Regions from separate parts of the Bradyrhizobium sp. SMVTL-02 genome, predicted to be linked through region 3. Evidence: predicted binding sites of a transcription regulator. Region 3 holds the regulator's gene; each other region holds the start of a gene.
The links. Region 3 encodes LexA, which represses DNA repair genes until DNA is damaged. Its sites were predicted from a motif close to TGTTCNNNNTGTGTTCNG; they were not measured.
Positions count from the first base shown of each region.

Region 1 (5,949 bases), 2.3 Mb from region 3:
CTGGTCGAATCCAATCCGGAAATCGCCATCGTGCTGATGGACATCATGATGCCGCAGATGGATGGCTATCAGACCATCGGTGTGATCCGCGACAACCCGGCCTTCGCCCGCCTTCCGATCATCGCATTGACCGCCAAGGCGATGAAAGGCGACCGCGAGAAATGCCTGGAAGCCGGTGCCTCCGACTACCTCGCAAAACCCGTCAACACCGATCAATTGCTGCTTGCGATCCGCATGTGGCTGCACCGCTGAGCTGGATCCGCGAATGGACCACGAAAAGGTCAATATCCTCCTCGTCGACGACCAGCCGGCCAAGCTGCTCGCCTACGAGGTGATCTTGAAGGATCTCGGTGAGAACCTCGTGATCGCATCGTCCGGTCGCGAGGCGCTGGAGGTGCTGCTCAAGACCGAGGTCGCGGTGATCCTGGTCGACGTCTGCATGCCCGAACTCGACGGCTTCGAGCTTGCGGCGATGATCCGGGAACATCCGCGCTTCCAGAAGACCGCGATGATCTTCATCTCGGCCATACAAGTGAGCGACATCGACCGGCTCCGCGGCTACGAGATGGGCGCGGTCGACTACGTGCCGGTGCCCGTCGTGCCGGAGGTGCTGCGCGCCAAGATCAAGGTGTTTTCCGAACTCTACCGCAAGACCCGCGAGCTCGAACGGCTGAACCAGGAACTCGAGGACCGAGTCCGCGCCCGCACGGCGGAACTGGAGAACTCCACCGCCAAGCTGCGCGAGAGCGAGCAGCGCCGCAGCATGGCGATTGCCGCCGGCAAGATGGGGTCCTGGGACTGGGACTGGATCAACGGCGACTGGATGTGGGACGAAGGCCAGTACCGCATCTTCGGCGTGAGCCCGGAGAGCTTCGAGGTCAACCCCGCAAACGTTCAGGCACTGTTGCATCCGGACGACGTCGATCAATTGCGCAAGGCCATCGCCGAATTCAACAAGGGCACGCGCTCTTACGAGACGGAGTTCCGCATCGTGCGCCCCGATGGCGACGTCCGTTGGTGTGTCGGCACGGCCGCCGCCACGGCCGACAATAGCGGCCGCGTGGTGCGCGTGAGCGGCGTCACCGTGGACATCACCGAACGCAAGCGTGCCGAGGAACGGCAAAACCTGCTGGCGCGGGAAGTCGATCATCGCGCCAAGAATGCGCTGGCGCTGGCGCAATCGATCGTGCGCCTCACTCGTGCCGACGAGGTCAAGGCCTACGTCAACGCCGTCGAAGGGCGCATCAATGCGCTCGCGCGGGTGCACACGATCCTGTCGCTCTCGAGCTGGCAGGGCGCCGAGCTTTCCAAGCTGATCGACGAGGAGCTTGCACCCTATTCGCTCGGCGACCAGATCCGATTGGCCGGTCCCGAGGTTCAGCTGGTCCCTGCGACGGCGCAGACGTTGGCGCTGGCTCTTCACGAGCTTTTCACCAACTCCGCAAAATATGGCGCGCTCTCGACGAGATCCGGCCGGCTCTTGATCGGCTGGCAGGTCGAGGAAGGCCGCCTCGCGCTGACCTGGGAGGAATCCGGCGGTCCGCTGGTGAGGACGCCGAAGTCTCGCGGTTTCGGCACGCGGAGCCTGCTTGCGAGCGTCGAGTCCCAGCTCGGCGGACGGGCGCAATTCGATTGGCGGCCCGAGGGCCTGTTGTGCCGCCTGGAGGTGCCGCTGACCTGCAAGACGCCTGTCTCGGCAGCGCAGGATAAGTCCGAAGCCGACACCTCGCCCGAGCTGCAGCGCGCGTCGGGTTAACCGGACGCGGCGACCTTCGTGCGCAGGATCGACCGAGGTTCGTCAGCGACGCGCCCTTCGAGCCAGGCTTCCGTTGTTGCGAGATCGCGCAGCGCCCTCGCATAGCGGCGGGCGGCGCTTTGCTCCGCGCCGCGCGGCAGCTTGCGCGCCTTGCGCAACATGTCCGCGGCCGCATTCCGATAGGCCAGCGAGCGATAGAGATAGACGACCTTACCCATATCGAGTGTCCCATGTTGATGGAACTCATCCTCGCAAGCTCCGCATGAACGCCGGATGAAGCGGCGGATGACAATTCCTTCATGCGAATGGAACCCGAGATCATCGCACGCGTTTGCATGTGCAATCGAGGGTTGGTTCCATGCGTGCGAACAAGACACCCAAGAAGCCGTCGAGCCTGCTCTCTCCCACCGGCGTCATCAAGCTGGTGACGCATGCGATGATGGGCGCAGCTCTCGGGCTCGCATTCGGTCTCGCGCTCACTCTGTCCAATCCGGCGGTCGCCAATCTGCTCAATCACGGCGGAAGCCAGGCCATTCTGGTGTTCGCCCTCACATTGGTCACAACGTTCGCGATCGGTGCGACACTCACGGGCGTCGTGTTCATCATCGACGAGGACAAGGAATTTTGAAGGTCGCGGGAAAGATGCGGGTTCTTGTCGGGAACTCCTGTGACGAACAGCAGTTGGCTGCCTGCGTCAATTTAACCCAGGGAGTTCCCGCGCATGAAGACAACCAAGCTCGCACTCGCCGTGATGTTGGCAACCGGCCTTGCCGCCGCTCCGTTTGCCGTGCAGGCCAAGTCGCACAAGGCGAAACATGGATCCTCGATGTCGTCATCGCAGACCACCGGCGCCAACACGAAAGCCAGGAGTCCCGATCCGTCCGGTCAGGGCGGCTCCGGCCCCGGCTCCGATCAGGGCGGCACGATGACCAAGGGCATGAGCACCACCAAGTAGGGCGCGCTGCTCATCGAAGGTCCCGCAATCGCGGGACCTTCTCGCTTGGGCATCCGATGCGATCCCTCTGACCCCGCATTGCGCGCGCTAGTCGCGTTGCATATCGGCGATGCTCAGTCCACCGCTCGCAGTATTCATCTTCACGAGATGGTCGAGCTGCGCCCGCTTGCGCGCAATCAGGAGCTGGGCCGCAGCGTCGTCGAGCCCCTCCCGCTGCAACTGCCGGATCGCGGAGCCCAGTTCGAGAATCTCGGCGCGCAGTCTCAGGATCCGGTACGTGTCCGGGTCTTCCTCCATGACGCACTCCCAAAGCTCTCAGCGCCGCACGATCGTCCGGCCAGGATCTGCGACTTTCTTCTTCAGCGGACGAAGCCGTACACGATCACGGACATCCGGCAGGACATCGCCACCGCCGGCCGCTCTCCATTCGCCGATCAACAGGTTGATTTTCCGGCGCAGGCCCATCTGCGTCAGGGCCATTTCCGTGCAGTCCCGACCCCGATCGACGAGGTCCCGCACGGATGCCTCGACGTCGGCCATCTCTAACCTTAAGGAGCTGATTTTACGTCGAATTTCATTAATTCTGTTGTCCATGTCTTGTTAGAACAAAATAAGAACATATAGTCAAGTCGCGATTTCAGAATGGAGAGCGGACATGCAGATTCAGGGTAAATACGACGCCAAAGCTTTTCTCATGGACCAAATGACCCGGGCGCAGGGCCTGCGGCTGAAGCGGCTGAGTGAAGAGGCGTATCAGCCTGCGCAATATGCGCGAGATCTGTCCTTCACCGAGGCCGCGCGCCGCATCCAGGCGCTCGAAGCTGAGATCGCGCTCGCGAACTCCTTCTAGCTTCATCGGGAGCGTCGCTGACGCGCTTTCGGAACCATGGCAGTGTCGCGTGGTTTTCCCCCGGCCAAGGGAGAAAACGCATGGCACGCAAGGCAAAGAAACGACGTTACTCGCGCAGCTCCGGCAGCGATGTCGAGAGCGAAATGCGCCGCTACAAGAAAGGCACAGCCAAGAGCGGCCGCGGTGGTCGCGGCGGACGCGTGAAGAGCCGCAAGCAGGCGATCGCGATCGGACTCTCCAAGGCTCGCAAGAAGGGCAAGAAGGTCCCGAAGAAAGCGTCCAAGCGGAAGACATCCAAGAAAAAGACGTCCAAAAAGCAGTCGACCAGGAAATCGTCGAAACGCAAATCCAGCAAGCGCTGACGCTGACACCCGTCAAATCATGCTGCCCGGCATGAAGCACCGGATCGAAATCCCGAACGCCGTCTTCACCGGCCAAACCATGGTGCGCCCCGCCCGATTCGGTTCGGTGATCACGGCTTCATCCGGCACATCGACCCATTGACCGTCTAGTCGCACGCGATAATGCCCGTCGTGGGATTCCCAATCTGGATCCGAGACGGCAAATCCATCGGCGTCCGAGCAGCACGGGCCGAGATGGCTCCGCAAGCTGTCGAACCAGGGCTTGAGCGGTGAATTGGCATATCGACCGTCGTCGCGCCCGAGGGCGCTTCCGGTCGACAGCACGAGCGGCACCAGGAGCAGCGCACGTCTCAGCGAGAGCTTCAATCGATCCATGTCGGCACCGATCAAATGCGAACACCGGCTGGTTCCAGAAAGCAGCCGGACGTTCGGAGTTCCACCCCATGCAAGCAGTATGGACTCCAAAGTCTGACGAGCGAACGCGGCTTTTTCGGACGAACCCGTCATCAATGCTGCCGTTAACGAGAATGTTATCGTGAGCCTGTGGGTATCCTTAACGCCAGCGCGAAAAAGGCGGCCCTCCGGCCGCCTTTTGGATTACCCTTCAGAGCGAAGGACTTAAGCGAGCGGCACCGCCACGAACCGGGTCGCCTCCACACCCTTCACCTGAAGCAGCACGCTGTTCTTGCCGGACGATTTTGCCTGGGCCAATTCAGCTCGGACGTCCGAGACATTGGCGACGGGCTTGCCGCCGACATTGAGAATGACGTCGCCGGTCTGGATGCCGCGCTGCGCTGCCGGCCCTTGCGGATCGACCTCGGTGACGACGACGCCCTTCTGACCGGCGCCCTGCACCTCTCCGGCCGGCGCGAGGCTAAGCCCGAGACGCGGCGTGCCCTTGTCAGGCTGCACCTTGCCCTCCTCGGCTTTACCGTTCGCCTGCCGCTCGTTCGGCAACTCGCCGAGCGTGAGTGTCACGGTCTTGCTGCCGCCATTGTGGAAGACATCGAGCTTCACGGACGTGCCCGGTGCCAGCGTCGCGATGGTGCGGGCGAGGTCGCGGGAGTCCTTGATCGCTGTGCCATTGACGGCGGTGATGACGTCGCCCGCCTCGATCCCGGCCTTCGCCGCCGGGCTGCCGTCCTGCGGATTGTCGACGATCGCACCGCGTGCCTCCTTCAGGCCGAGACTGTCGGCGATATCGGCGGTCACCGGCTGCACCTGCACGCCGAGCCAGCCGCGCGTCACCGCGCCCTTGTCCTTCAACTGCGCGACGACGAGCTTTGCGGTCGCCGCCGGGATGTCGAAGCCGATGCCGACCGAGCCTCCCGACGGTGAGAAGATCGCGGTGTTCACGCCGATCACGTTGCCGTTCATGTCGAAGGCAGGGCCGCCGGAATTGCCCTTGTTGATGGGCGCGTCGATCTGGATGAAATCGTCATAGGGCCCGTTGCCGATGTCACGGCCACTGGCAGAGACGATGCCGGCCGTCACGGTGCCCCCGAGGCCGAAGGGATTGCCGACCGCAACCACCCAGTCGCCGATCCGCGGCTTCTGCTCGGCGAAATTGACGAAGGGGAAGTCCCTCTTGCCGTCGACCTTGATCAGCGCGAGATCGGTCTTCGGATCGGTGCCGACCACCTTCGCGGTGTAGGTCGTGCCGTCATCCATGGTGACCTGCACGGACTCGGCGTGGTCGACAACGTGATTATTGGTCACGGCGTAGCCGTCGGCGGAGATGAAGAAGCCGGAGCCCTCGCCCGTGACCATCTGGTGACGCTGGCGAGGCATGCCGTTCATGCCGCCCGGAGAGCGGAAGCCGAACTGCCGCGAGAACTGGTCGAACGGAGAGTCCTCGTCGGAATCCATCCGGTTCTGCTGCAGCATCGCATTCTTGTCGTTGTCGCGGTCGATCTTGACCCGCACCGAGATCACGGCTGGTTTGACCTTGGCGACGAGGTCGCCGAAGCCCGGCGGGGTCGCGGTGCTTTCCGCGGCGTGCGCGGGCGAGATCAGGGAGGTCACG
Region 1 covers NZ_CP182469.1:2,248,386-2,254,334, reverse strand. The annotation lists gene ACNJYB_RS10490 (HAMP domain-containing protein) at 1-252, shown strand, start outside; gene ACNJYB_RS10485 (HWE histidine kinase domain-containing protein) at 266-1,756, shown strand; gene ACNJYB_RS10480 (hypothetical protein) at 1,753-1,974, opposite strand; gene ACNJYB_RS10475 (hypothetical protein) at 2,115-2,384, shown strand; gene ACNJYB_RS10470 (hypothetical protein) at 2,478-2,711, shown strand; gene ACNJYB_RS10465 (hypothetical protein) at 2,799-3,008, opposite strand; gene ACNJYB_RS10460 (hypothetical protein) at 3,027-3,251, opposite strand; gene ACNJYB_RS10455 (DUF3072 domain-containing protein) at 3,367-3,561, shown strand; gene ACNJYB_RS10450 (DUF6496 domain-containing protein) at 3,642-3,923, shown strand; gene ACNJYB_RS10445 (hypothetical protein) at 3,936-4,298, opposite strand; gene ACNJYB_RS10440 (Do family serine endopeptidase) at 4,542-5,949, opposite strand, start outside.
Region 1: ACNJYB_RS10455 (DUF3072 domain-containing protein) is a predicted target of LexA. The motif match lies at 3,313-3,330, and genes of this name have one in related genera.

Region 2 (5,949 bases), 3.8 Mb from region 3:
GTGACGTGCTCTCGGGAGAACTGACCGCATTGAAAGTGCGCGACGTGAAGAACGCGGGCAAGCGGATCGCGACCTACCAGATCACCTCCGAACCGCGCCGGTTGCCGGCGCCGGGCGGGCTGTGCAATCTCGAAACCGGCCCCGAAACCTTCCAGCTCGTCACCGCCAGCGACGCGCAGGCCGCGCAGTTGAAGTCGTTCGTCGGCAAGGAGATCTCGGTCAAGGTCGACGAGGTCGCCTGCGCCAGCGATCCCGGCCAGATGAGCGAGGCCGTGATCACGAAGTGGAGCCTGATCAAGAAGCAGTAGGGGGCGCGCCACTCCCTCGGCCGTCATTGCGAGGAGCCCTTGCGACGAAGCAATCCAGGCCGTTTCCGCCCAGGGCAGTCTGAATTGCTTCGCTTCGCTCGCAATGTCGGTGGTCGGAGCGTCAGCTCACACCCGCACCGGCCCCAGCGCCTCGAAATGCCCGCGCTTCTGCAAGTAGGCCAGCAGCATCAGGCTCGGGATCGCCACCAGCACGCAGATGACGAAGAACAGCGGCCACCCCGTCGTCTCCGCGACATAGCCTGCGCTCGATGACAGATACGTCCGCCCCACCGCCGCGAGCGCGGTGAGCAGCGCATATTGCGTCGCCGTGTGCAGCGGATTCTGGCACAGCGCCGAGAGATAGGCGACGAAGATCACGGTACCGATCGCGCTGGTGAAATTCTCGGCGCAGATGGCGAGCGCCAGCGCCCATTGGTTGGTGCCGACCACGGCGAGCCAGGAGAAGGACAGATTGGCGAGCGCCTGCACCACACCGCCGATCCAGAGCGATGTCGCCAGCGAATAGCGCCGCGCCACGAACCCGCCGGCGAACCCGCCGATCAGGGTTGCGGCGAGGCCCACGCCCTTGACGATCGCCGCATAGTCGTTGCGGGTGAAGCCGAGGTCGATCACGAACGGCGCCGTCATCGTGCCCGAGAAGGCGTCGGTGAACTTGAACAGCACCACGAAAGCGAGTGCCGCGAGCGCGTCCTTGCGCGTCAGGAACTCCGAGAAGGCGCCGATCGCCGCATGCAGCACGCGCGTGAACGCAGTCTCTTCTTGCGTCGCGGCCTCGGCCCGCACTGATTGTTCGGGCTCGGTCGCGACCAGCGCCGTGATCGTCCCGATCAGCACCATCGCCGCCATCACCACATAGCCCCACATCCACGCCGATGGTCGCGGGATGCCGTTGCCCTCGAAACCCGAGACGATGAACAGCGCACCCGCGGTCGAGACCAGCATGCCGATGCGATAGGCTGCGACGTAAGCCGCCATGCCGGCGGCTTGCTCGCTCTCCGGCAGGCTCTCGACGCGGAAGGCATCGACAACGATGTCCTGCGTCGAGGACGTCGTCGCTACCAGCAGCGCGCCCAGTGCAACATAGAATGGCGAGCGAGCGGGGTCGGTCATCGCCAGCAGCACGATCGCGACGATCAGCAGCAGCTGCGAGAACACCAGCCAGCCGCGCCGCCGCCCGAACGCGCGGGTGAACAGCGGCACATGCAGCGCATCCACCAGCGGCGCCCACAGGAACTTCAGCGTGTAGGGCGTGCCGACCAGCGCGAACAGCCCGATGGTCTTGAGGTCGACCCCGGCTTCGCGCATCCACACCAGCAGCGTCGATCCCGACAGCGCCAGCGGCAGGCCGGAGGAGAAGCCGAGGAACAGCACGATCAGCACCCGCGGTTGCAGGTACACGGCCAGGCTCTCCCGCCAGGAGGGCCCAGGGGCGGCAGTCGCGGCGGAGGAGGTCGCGTCGGGAGCGGTCATGGGGGGGTGTTAGCAGATTCTGGCCCTACAGGTGAGCTGTCGTCACCCGGTCGAGCCGGGCGACGACAGTGTGCCTTAAATTCACTCCCCCGCCTGGAGCTTCCTTGGAAACAGTTCCGGCGCGGCCGTCGCCACCAGCCTCGGCCCTTCCGCCGCGTCGGTCTTGCTGAAATCGAGCTCCTCGATTCTCCCTGCGCGCTTTTCGATCTTGTCGGCGGAGATCAGGATCTGGCGGACGTCCTCGTTCGCGTCGGAAAAATGCTTCTGCAGTTTGACCACGCGATCGCGCAGGCGGCCGAGATCGTCGCCGAGCTTGATCACCTCGGTCTGGATCTGGTCGGCGGCATCGCGCATGCGCGCGTCCTTCATGATCTGCTGCATCACCTGGATCGCGAGCATCAGCAGCGAGGGCGACACCAGCACCACGCGGGCGCGATAGGCCTTCTGGATCACGTCGTCGAAGCCGTCGTGAATCTCCGCGTAGACGGATTCCGACGGCACGAACATCAGCGCCATCTCCTGGGTCTCGCCGGTGACGAGGTATTTTTCGGCGATGTCGCTGACATGCTTCATCACGTCGCCGCGCAGCCGCTGCGTGGCCACGCGCCGCTCCTCGTCGGTGCGGGCATCGTGCAGCGCCGTCATGGCCTCCAGCGGGAATTTGGCGTCGATGCAGAGCGGGCGCTGGTCGGGGAGGAACACGACGCAGTCGGGCCTTTTTCCGGTCGAGAGCGTGAACTGGAACTCGTAGGAGCCCTTGGGAAGGCCGTCCTGGACGATCGCCTCCATGCGGGCCTGGCCGAAGGCGCCGCGCGACTGCTTGTTGGCGAGCACGTCGCGCAGGGTCGTCACCTGCGTGGTGAGGTCGGTGAGGTTCTTGTGCGCGTTGTCGATGATGCCGAGCCGCTCATGCAGGGCGCGCAGGCTCTCCATGGTGTTGCGGGTCGAATGTTCCATGGACTGGCCGACGCGGTGGGTCACCGAATCCAGCCGCTCGTTGACGGCCCGAGCCATCTCGGCCTGCCGGCCGGCCAGCGCCTGGGTCATGGCGTCGACCCGGCCCGAGGCCTCGCTCTGGGCGCGCAGCACCTGGGCGAGGCGTTCCTCGAGCTCGTCGGCCCGGATCGCGTGCGCCATGGCGAGTTCCGCGCCGCGCCGTCCCGAGCGTGCGATCACGACCGCGATCACAACCAGCAGGATGAGGACGAGCGCGCCGAAACCGATCAGCACATCGATGGTGCGCACCGGCAAGTCGCCGAGCATGACAATGATCTCATTCATGCCTGCTGTTCTAACCGATTCGCGGTGAGGTGCGAACGAAGGGGGAACGTCGTCGGTTGATGGTCCCTGAATTCTTATGGTTAACGAAACCTGAAGTTTTATGGTTAGCGGAGGGTTAACGGGGTTCCTCGCCGCATTGACCGCATCCGGCGCGCGGCTTAAATCGCGGCCATGGCCCTACGAGAAATCATCATCCTGCCCGACAAGCAGCTGCGCCTGGTCTCCAAGCCGATCGAGAAGGTCACCTCGGAGATCCGCAAGCTCGCCGACGACATGTTCGAGACCATGTATGACGCGCCCGGCATTGGCCTTGCGGCGATCCAGGTCGCGCAGCCGCTGCGGCTGATCACCATGGATCTCGCCAAGCGCGATGAGAACGGCGAGACCAAGCACGAGCCGCGCGTCTTCATCAATCCGGAGATCCTGGCTTCCTCGGAGGAGCTGTCGGTCTACGAGGAGGGCTGCCTGTCGATTCCCGAATATTACGAGGAGGTCGAGCGTCCCGCGAAGGTGCGCGTGCGCTTCACCGATCTCGACGGCAAGGTGCACGAGGAGGACGCCGAGGGCCTCTACGCCACCTGCATCCAGCACGAGATCGACCACCTCAACGGCGTCTTGTTCGTCGACTATCTGTCGAAGCTCAAGCGCGACCGTGTGATGAAGAAGTTCGAGAAAGCCGCCAAGCGCGCGGGCGAGTGAATTGCAGCCGATCGGTTCTGCCACACGCCCTACTCTGCTCCCTCCCCCTTGTGGGGGAGGGCAGGGGAGGGGGGCAGCCCAGCAAATGGTTTAACTGGGGCGAAGAACCGATCCGCGCTCAAATCGTGAGAGCGCGTCGTGTGGCACCCCCTCCCTAACCCTCCCCCACAAGGGGGGAGGGAATGCACCTGGGTCCTTGTCATGCCCCTCCGCCTCATCTTCATGGGCACGCCCGATTTCTCCGTGCCGACGCTGCTCGAGCTGGTCGCGCATGGCCACGAGATCGTGGCGGTCTACACCCGTGCGCCGAAGCCCGGCGGGCGGCGCGGCCTGCAATTGCAGCCTACCCCGGTTGAAGAAGCCGCGCGAAAACTCGGTATTGCCGTGTTGACGCCGAAGACGCTGAAGACTCCGGAAGCGCTCGAGGAGTTTCGCGCTTTCGACGCCGACGCGGCCGTGGTCGTCGCCTATGGCATGATCCTGCCGCAGGCGATCCTCGATGCGCCGAAGCTCGGCTGCTACAATCTGCACGCGTCGCTGTTGCCGCGCTGGCGCGGCGCCGCCCCCGTCAATCGCGCGATCATGGCAGGCGATGCCGAGAGCGGCGTCATGGTGATGAAGATGGATGTCGGCCTCGACACCGGCGATGTCGCCATGGCCGAGCGCCTTCCGATCACCGACACCATGACCGCGCGCGACCTGCATGACCGTCTCTCGCGCCTCGGCGCCGACCTGATGGTCCGCGCCATGGCCGCGCTCGAACGCGGCGGGCTCCAGCTGAAACAGCAGAGCGAGGACGGCGTCACCTACGCCGCCAAGATCGACAAGGCCGAGGCGCGGATCGACTGGAGCAAGCCCGCGCATGCGGTGCTGCGCCACATCCACGGTCTGTCGCCGTTCCCCGGGGCCTGGGCCGAGCTCGAAAATGCACGCGTCAAGATCCTGCGCTGCGAGCTGGCGGAGGGATCGGGCGAGCCGGGAGAAGTGCTGGACGATCAGCTCACGATCGCCTGCGGTGAGGGCGCGATCCGCATTCTCGAGCTTCAGCGCGAGGGCAAGGGCCGGATGCAGGCCGCGGACTTCCTGCGCGGCGTACCTGTGAAGCCGCCGATGCGGCTGGCCTGATGCCGCGCTACAAGCTCACCATCGAATATGACGGCGCGCCGTTCTTCGGCTGGCAGGTGCAGGACACGCTGCCGTCGGTGCAGGGTGCGCTGGAAGCGGCGGTGAAGGCGATGACCGGCGCGGATCTGCGGGTGCATGGCGCTGGCCGCACCGATGCCGGCGTGCATGCGCGCGGCCAGGTCGCGCATGTCGACGTCGAGAAGCAGTTTCCGCCCGGCCGCTTTCGCGACGGGCTCAATGCGCATCTGCGTCCGCATCCGATTGGGGTGCTCGAGGCCGAGATCGTGCCCGATACGTTCGAGGCGCGCTTTTCGGCAGTCAAGCGCCACTACCGCTACCGCATCGTCAACACCCGCGCCAATCTCGCGCTCGACGCCGGCCATGCCTGGCGCGTGCCGCGCAAGCTCGATGCCGAGGCCATGCACGCGGCGGCGCAGCGGCTGCTCGGCAAGCACGATTTCACCACCTTCCGCGACACCGAGTGCCAGGCCAAATCGCCGGAGAAGACGCTCGACCAGCTCGATGTGATTCGCGACGGCCGCGAGATCATCGTCATCACCTCGGCGCGCTCGTTCCTGCACAGCCAGGTGCGCTCGATGGTGGGATCGCTGGTCTGGGTGGGCGAGGGCCGCTGGACCGCGGACGATCTCTCTGCAGCCCTCGCCGCCCGCAACCGCACCGCCTGCGGCATCGTCGCGCCGCCGGACGGGCTGTATCTGATGAAGGTGGACTACGAGTGAGGTGGGTTGCGGGAGGACTATCGGACAAAAAAAGCCGGCGCTCGCGCGCCGGCTTTTTTGATTGATGAAGGCAAGGGCCTCAGTTCAGCTTCTGCCTGACTTCGTTGATGCCCTTGGCGAGCAGGTCGTCGGCGGCCTGGCCCTTGACCGATTGCGACAGGATCGTGGAAGCGGCCTGGACGGCGGCCTCCGCGGCTGCGGCGCGGACATCGGCCAGCGCCTGGGCCTCGGCGAGCGCGATCTTGCTCTCCGCGGTCTTGGTGCGGCGGGCGACGAAATCTTCCATCTTCGCCTTGGCGTCGGCC
Region 2 covers NZ_CP182469.1:809,751-815,699, forward strand. The annotation lists gene ACNJYB_RS03855 (hypothetical protein) at 1-308, shown strand, start outside; gene ACNJYB_RS03860 (AmpG family muropeptide MFS transporter) at 435-1,799, opposite strand; gene ACNJYB_RS03865 (DNA recombination protein RmuC) at 1,881-3,080, opposite strand; gene def (peptide deformylase) at 3,252-3,779, shown strand; gene fmt (methionyl-tRNA formyltransferase) at 3,981-4,904, shown strand; gene truA (tRNA pseudouridine(38-40) synthase TruA) at 4,904-5,644, shown strand; gene ACNJYB_RS03885 (F0F1 ATP synthase subunit B family protein) at 5,724-5,949, opposite strand, start outside.
Region 2: ACNJYB_RS03865 (DNA recombination protein RmuC) is a predicted target of LexA. The motif match lies at 3,112-3,129, and genes of this name have one in related genera.

Region 3 (5,949 bases):
GGCGCTGGTTGCGGCGGCGTTTTATCTTCTGCTCTCGGGCGCGGAGGTCGCGACGCAGCGCTCGTTCTTCATGACCGCGGTGGTGCTGATCGCCGTCATGGTCGATCGCCGCGCCATCACGTTCCGCACGCTGGCCGTGGCCGCGCTCATCGTGCTCGCGGTGGCGCCGGAAGCGCTGGTGCATCCATCCTTCCAGATGTCGTTTGCGGCAACGCTCGGGCTGGTCGCACTGGTGCAGATCGGCATGCCGAACCTGTTTGCCTCGCCCGAGCATTCCGCGACCGCGCGCATCGCGCTGTGGGGCGGCCGCGAGATCGCGATGCTGTTCCTAGCCTCGCTGATCGCGGGGCTGGCGACCACGCCCTATGCCGCCTTCCACTTCCACCGCGTCACGCCCTACGGCGTGCTCGCCAATCTCGGCGCGATGCCGGTGGTCTCGGCGCTGGTAATGCCCGCGGGATTGTTGGGGCTGCTCGCTGCTCCCTTCGGCCTCGACGGCGTGTTCTGGTGGCTGATGGGCATCGGGATCGACTGGATGGTCGTGGTGTCGCGCTGGGTGGCGGCCCTGCCGGGCGCGGTCGGGCGCATCCCGGCGTTCGGCATCGCGCCGCTGATCGTGGCCAGTCTCGGCATCATTGTCATGGGCCTCTTGCGCACGCCGTTGCGCTGGTCGGGCGGGGTCGTGCTGCTGGCTGCAATCCTCTGGGGCCTGTCGGTGCGGCCGCCGGATATCCTGATTGCCGGGGACGGCCAAAGCGTCGCGGTGCGGGGCCGGGACGGACACCTGCACATGATCCGGGCGAGCAAGGACAGCTTTTTGCTGAAGGAGTGGCTGGCTGCCGACGCTGATCCACGCGATGCGGGCAGTGCCTCGCTCGCCGATGGCGTGTCGTGCGACGAGGCCGGCTGCGTGACGCCGCTTGCCGATGGTCGCCTCGTCGCGCTGGCCTTGCGCATCGATGCGCTGGCGGACGATTGCAGCCGCGCCGCGCTGGTGGTGACGGCCCGGCCGGCTGCGCCGGATTGCGCGGCGATGGTGGTCGACCGTCGGCGCCTCGCCGCGCAGGGCGCACTGGCGCTGACGCGGCGGGGCGACGGCTTTGCGGTCCAGGCGGTGAAGACTGGAGGCACAGACCGCCCGTGGGCGCCGGCCATCGCGGGCGAGGGCGATTTCGGCGCGAGCCTTGCGCCGCCAGCGGCGGCGCCCGGTAACCGGGATGCGACGCCGTCCGAGGCAGACATGAAGGTCGAGGATTGAGGGGGCGGGCTACAGGTACCAGGCCAGCACGGCGTCGAGCCGGGCTGTCCCGATCACCGGCAAGGCCACCATCTGACTCAGCCCGGACGCGCGGGCTTCAATGGCCGCGATCGAATTGTCGTGCGCGAGATCATCGTTGAGGGCGGGCATGCCGGTGGCCCAGGCGCCGCCGATGCTGCCGTCACCTCTGGCGATGGATTTGTCCGCATAGAGCGCGGCAAGGTCGGTCTGGGCGCTGCAATCGCCGGCGCGGAAGACCAGCGCTGAGCGGGTCTCGTCCGGCACCCAGATCTCGAAGCGCCGTGCGATCGGCGTCGCCTGCGCGGAGAGGAGGGTCAGCACCCAGGTCTGGTCGGCGTCGGTCCGGTAGGGCACGCCGACGCCGAGATTGATGCCAACCTGTGCGGCGTCTTTCCAGCGCAGAAAGCTCTTGGCGTTGTGCAGGTTCTTGATGATCAGTGGCAGGCCGGCTTTCCAGGTGCGTCCGGGCAGGCCGAAGCCGCGCGGAAACCTGGTGTGGCGCGAGTTGAACTCGAACATGTCGGCGGTGCCGTAGTAGCCGTCGACCAGTCCCATCTCGTGGGAGGTCTCGGGATCGTTGTGCCAGAGCTCGATCGCGCCGACATGCGCGTCGTCATCGCCGCAGAACAGCACCATCACGGCTTGCAGGAATTCGCCTGAAAACACCGGCACCGCCACGCCGCAGGTCAGGCCCGCCGCCAGCGCCTGGTCGGTCCGCCTGAAATGGGAATTGGCGAATTTGGTGAGGATCACGGGGTGGCCGGAAGCCCAGGCCTTGCCGGGAAGCCCGTCGTCACGACCGAAGCGCAGATCTTCGCTTGCGGCCTTGAACGCGGACAGCCCTTCGCCATAAAGACCGCCGCCGAATTCCAGCCGCATACGCGTCCGGTCGGGCACCCAGAGTTCAACGACGCGAATGAAGGTCTTCATCGAACGTCCGCCTCGAGCCTTTTTGGCAGCATCGGCCATTTGCTTGCGGACCGGACGTTCAAAATTCAGGCAAGGCAGCGCAAACTTCGTGCGACGAAGAGCTGCGGCAGGTGCTCCGGCGAAGGTATTTGCGAAGATACAAACCACACCATCTCGCCGGCCACGGCCGGCGATGGCGATTTCAATCATGGCCCCGACCTGCGAGCCCGAGGCAGCTAGGTCAGCCGATCGGCAGGCGCGTGACCGTCGGCCTGTCTGCGCTGGTCTGCGGCTTGTGCTCGCGCTCGCCGAGTGGCTGGGTCACCGGCAATTGCAGTACGGTTGCGCGCTGGCCTTCGACGAGCTGAGTCACCAGCACGTATTTCCCGTCGGGGAATTCGATCGCATCGTGATGGCGATCCGGAATGTGCGGATCGATCTTGCCGAACTTGCCGACGCGCGAGTTGATGGTACGCGTCCAGATCCAGCGATTGTCGTAACGGACGTTGTCGGCGAAGGCGAGCTCCGTTCCCGGCAGCAGGCATACCGCAACCGACATGTCGGCTTCGGAGGCGAAGCCGCGCGTCGAGGTGCCGCGGAAGGTTGTCGTGACGATCGTCTCGCCGACTTCGGCAGGACGCGTCGCGACGGCGTGCAGGCTGTAGTCACACATCGGGGTGCTCCTCATTCGTAAGATAGCGACCCGCGCCTCCTGTCGAGGCGCAGGCCTCTATCAGAGTGGAAGCATACAACGGTCTGCTGGGTTGTGGGCAAATCTGCGGCTTGGGTCCGCAGGATGCCATCACAATATCTTTTTCAGATGCATGAGGAACAAAGCCCGCTCCCGTGCATTGGGCGTGCTTCTTCGTCAACGGCCAGCAGGGGCCGACCAGCCCGAATACGGCCAAGCGGGTTGCGACGGCAGTGCAACGGCGTCGCGTGCGTTGCGGAATTGCTCGCGCGTCGCCGGCGTCGTCTTGCGGACATGATGCGATCGTGCGGCGGCGGCCGGTGACACTGACGTTGCGATCAGCGCCATCGTGACAGTGCTCAAGACGATCTTGCGCATGGTTGTCTCCCCGGTTTTCGACAGGCCCATAAAGCGATTGTGTGCTTTGCGCGGCGTGCGGAGGATCTAACGCGGGGCAGGTGGCCGGATAATCTGAGCAGAACCTGAAAGACTATCCAGCCGGAGCGGACAAGCGCTCAAGCGCGTGTCGAACGATCGCGAGGTCAAATCAGTACTTCCGGTACAAGCCGATCAGCTTGCCCTGAATCTTCACCCGGTTGGGCGGCAGGATGCGGACCTCATAGGCGGCGTTGGCTGGCTCGAGCGCGATCGAGGCGCCACGGCGGCGGAAGCGCTTCAGCGTGGCTTCCTCGTCGTCGATCAGCGCCACCACGATGTCGCCGGTGTCGGCGCTCTCGTTGCGCTGGATCAGCGCCATGTCGCCGTCGAGGATACCGGCTTCCACCATCGAATCGCCCCGCACCTCGAGCGCATAATGCTCGCCGGAGCCGAGCATGTCAGGCGGTACGCTGATGGTGTGGCTGCGGGTCTGCAGCGCCTCGATCGGCGTACCAGCCGCGATGCGGCCCATGACGGGCACGGCGACAGGACGCTCACCTTCGTCCGCGGGCGGGCTGGAGGTCGTGCGCACCTTGCCGAGATTGCCCTCGATGACGCTCGGCGTGAAGCCGCGGCGGTTGCCGGCGGCCGCTTGGAGCTCGGGCAGCTTGATGACCTCGATCGCGCGGGCGCGGTTGGGCAGGCGGCGGATGAAGCCGCGCTCCTCGAGCGCGGTGATCAGGCGATGGATGCCCGATTTCGAGCGCAGGTCGAGCGCGTCCTTCATCTCGTCGAAGGAAGGTGGCACGCCGCTTTCCTTCAATCGCTCGCTGATGAACCGCAGGAGCTCGTATTGTTTGCGCGTTAACATCTCGACCAAAATCCCCCGGTTGATGTCGTTCGATTCCGAGACGCTCAGTTCAGCGATAAGCCGCTGCATGCTCGAAACAAATCATGAACGGACACTATATGTTCGATACATGTTCCGCAACTGCTTAATTTACTGTGAACGCGACAAAGTTCGCGGACCGCGTGAGATGACAGCGCTCAGGCGGGCAGCAGCAGCACCTCGCAGACCGAGCCGGCTTCGGCCTTGGGCGCGAACGGCGCGCGTACGAGAAGTGCCTGTGCCGCAGCGAGATTTGCAAGCAGTGAAGAATCCTGGTGATCGACGGGAAGGGCGATCAGCGTGCCGTCGTCGCGCCGCTCCAGGCGCGCGCGGAGATAATCCTCGCGCTGGTCGTTGGCATTGAGGTCGCGGCCGAGCACGGCGCGCTCGCGGCGATGGTGAATCATGGTGCGGCCCGACAGCGCGCGAATCAACGGCACCATGAACAGGAAAGCGCAGACGTAGGATGACACGGGATTGCCGGGCAGGCCGATGACGCGCATCGCCCCTAACCGGCCGTGCATCATCGGCTTGCCCGGCCGCATCGCGATCTTCCAGAACGACATCGCGATCCCCTCGGCCTTGAGAGCCTGCTGGACCAGATCATGGTCGCCGACCGAGGCGCCCCCGGTCGTGATCAGGATGTCGGCGCCGCTCTGGCGTGCCTCGCGGATCCCGGCGGTGGTGGCCTCCAGCGTATCGGCGGCCACACCGAGGTCGATGGTATCGGCGCCCTCCTGGCGGGCGAGCGCGTGCAGGGCATAACCGTTGGAGTAGACGATCTGGCCGGGCCCGGGCGCTACGCCCGGTATCACCAGTTCGTCTCCGGTGGCGAGGATGGCGACCTTCGGACGGCGCTGGACGGGCAAATGCGGGTGATTCATCCCGGCGGCGAGTGCGAGATCGCGCTCGGTGAGCCGGGTTCCCTTGCGCAACAGCACGTCGCCCTCGGCAAAGTCGATCCCGGCGCGCCGGATGTGCCGTCCGGGAATTGCTGCTTCCTTGATCGTGATGCGCTTGCCGTCCGCGACGGTATCCTCCTGGATCACGACCGCGTCCGCTCCGGCCGGAACGACGCCGCCTGTGAAAATGCGGACCGCTTCGCCGGCGCCAACCAAGCCTGCAAACGGCCGCCCGGCCGCGACCTCGCCTATCACCGTCAGCTCAGAATCGATCGTCGCCGCGTCGGCCGCTCGCACGGCATAGCCGTCCATGGCCGACATCGCCTCCGGCGGCTGCGTGCGCCGCGCCGCGACGTCGCGGGCGAGCACGCGGTGGTAGGCCTGATCGAGCGAGATCGTCTCCTCAAGCAACGGCTCCGCGCCGGCAAGCACCGCGGCAAGCGCGTCAGAAACCGGCATCAAGGCCACGGCTGAAAACTCCTGCTGGGCACGTTCGGCAAATCGGCGGCCAGAGTTCTAGCCGAGTGCGGGCCCAGAGGCAAAACACTGGAGACGCAAGAGGATTCAACCTGCGCCATCCGCTCTGTCGTGAGGATAGACGTCAAATTCGCCGCGGCATGATCCGGAAGGCGAGACAGACCGGCACGAGGACGGCCATGGCAAGCACAAGAAGAACGAGCGCCACGGCCAGCATCGGTCAACTCACTGCCGGCGCGTCCGGACTGACGTCCGGCGCTTTGGGACCCTGATCCTTGTCGGCCAGCGGATCGGCCCGAGATTTCAGGTCGGCAGCCTTGCTGATCAGCTTGGCGGAGAGGTCGGAGTCCGAGGTGGTTCTTGCGAACTCGAGCAGGAGAGAGGCTTGCTTGGTGAGGTAGGATTTGCCCAGCACGTCGATCAG
Region 3 covers NZ_CP182469.1:4,563,685-4,569,633, reverse strand. The annotation lists gene ACNJYB_RS21590 (ComEC/Rec2 family competence protein) at 1-1,258, shown strand, start outside; gene ACNJYB_RS21585 (GAF domain-containing protein) at 1,268-2,209, opposite strand; gene ACNJYB_RS21580 (hypothetical protein) at 2,430-2,861, opposite strand; gene ACNJYB_RS21575 (hypothetical protein) at 3,057-3,257, opposite strand; gene lexA (transcriptional repressor LexA) at 3,427-4,128, opposite strand; gene ACNJYB_RS21565 (molybdopterin molybdotransferase MoeA) at 4,305-5,516, opposite strand; gene ACNJYB_RS21560 (hypothetical protein) at 5,746-5,940, opposite strand.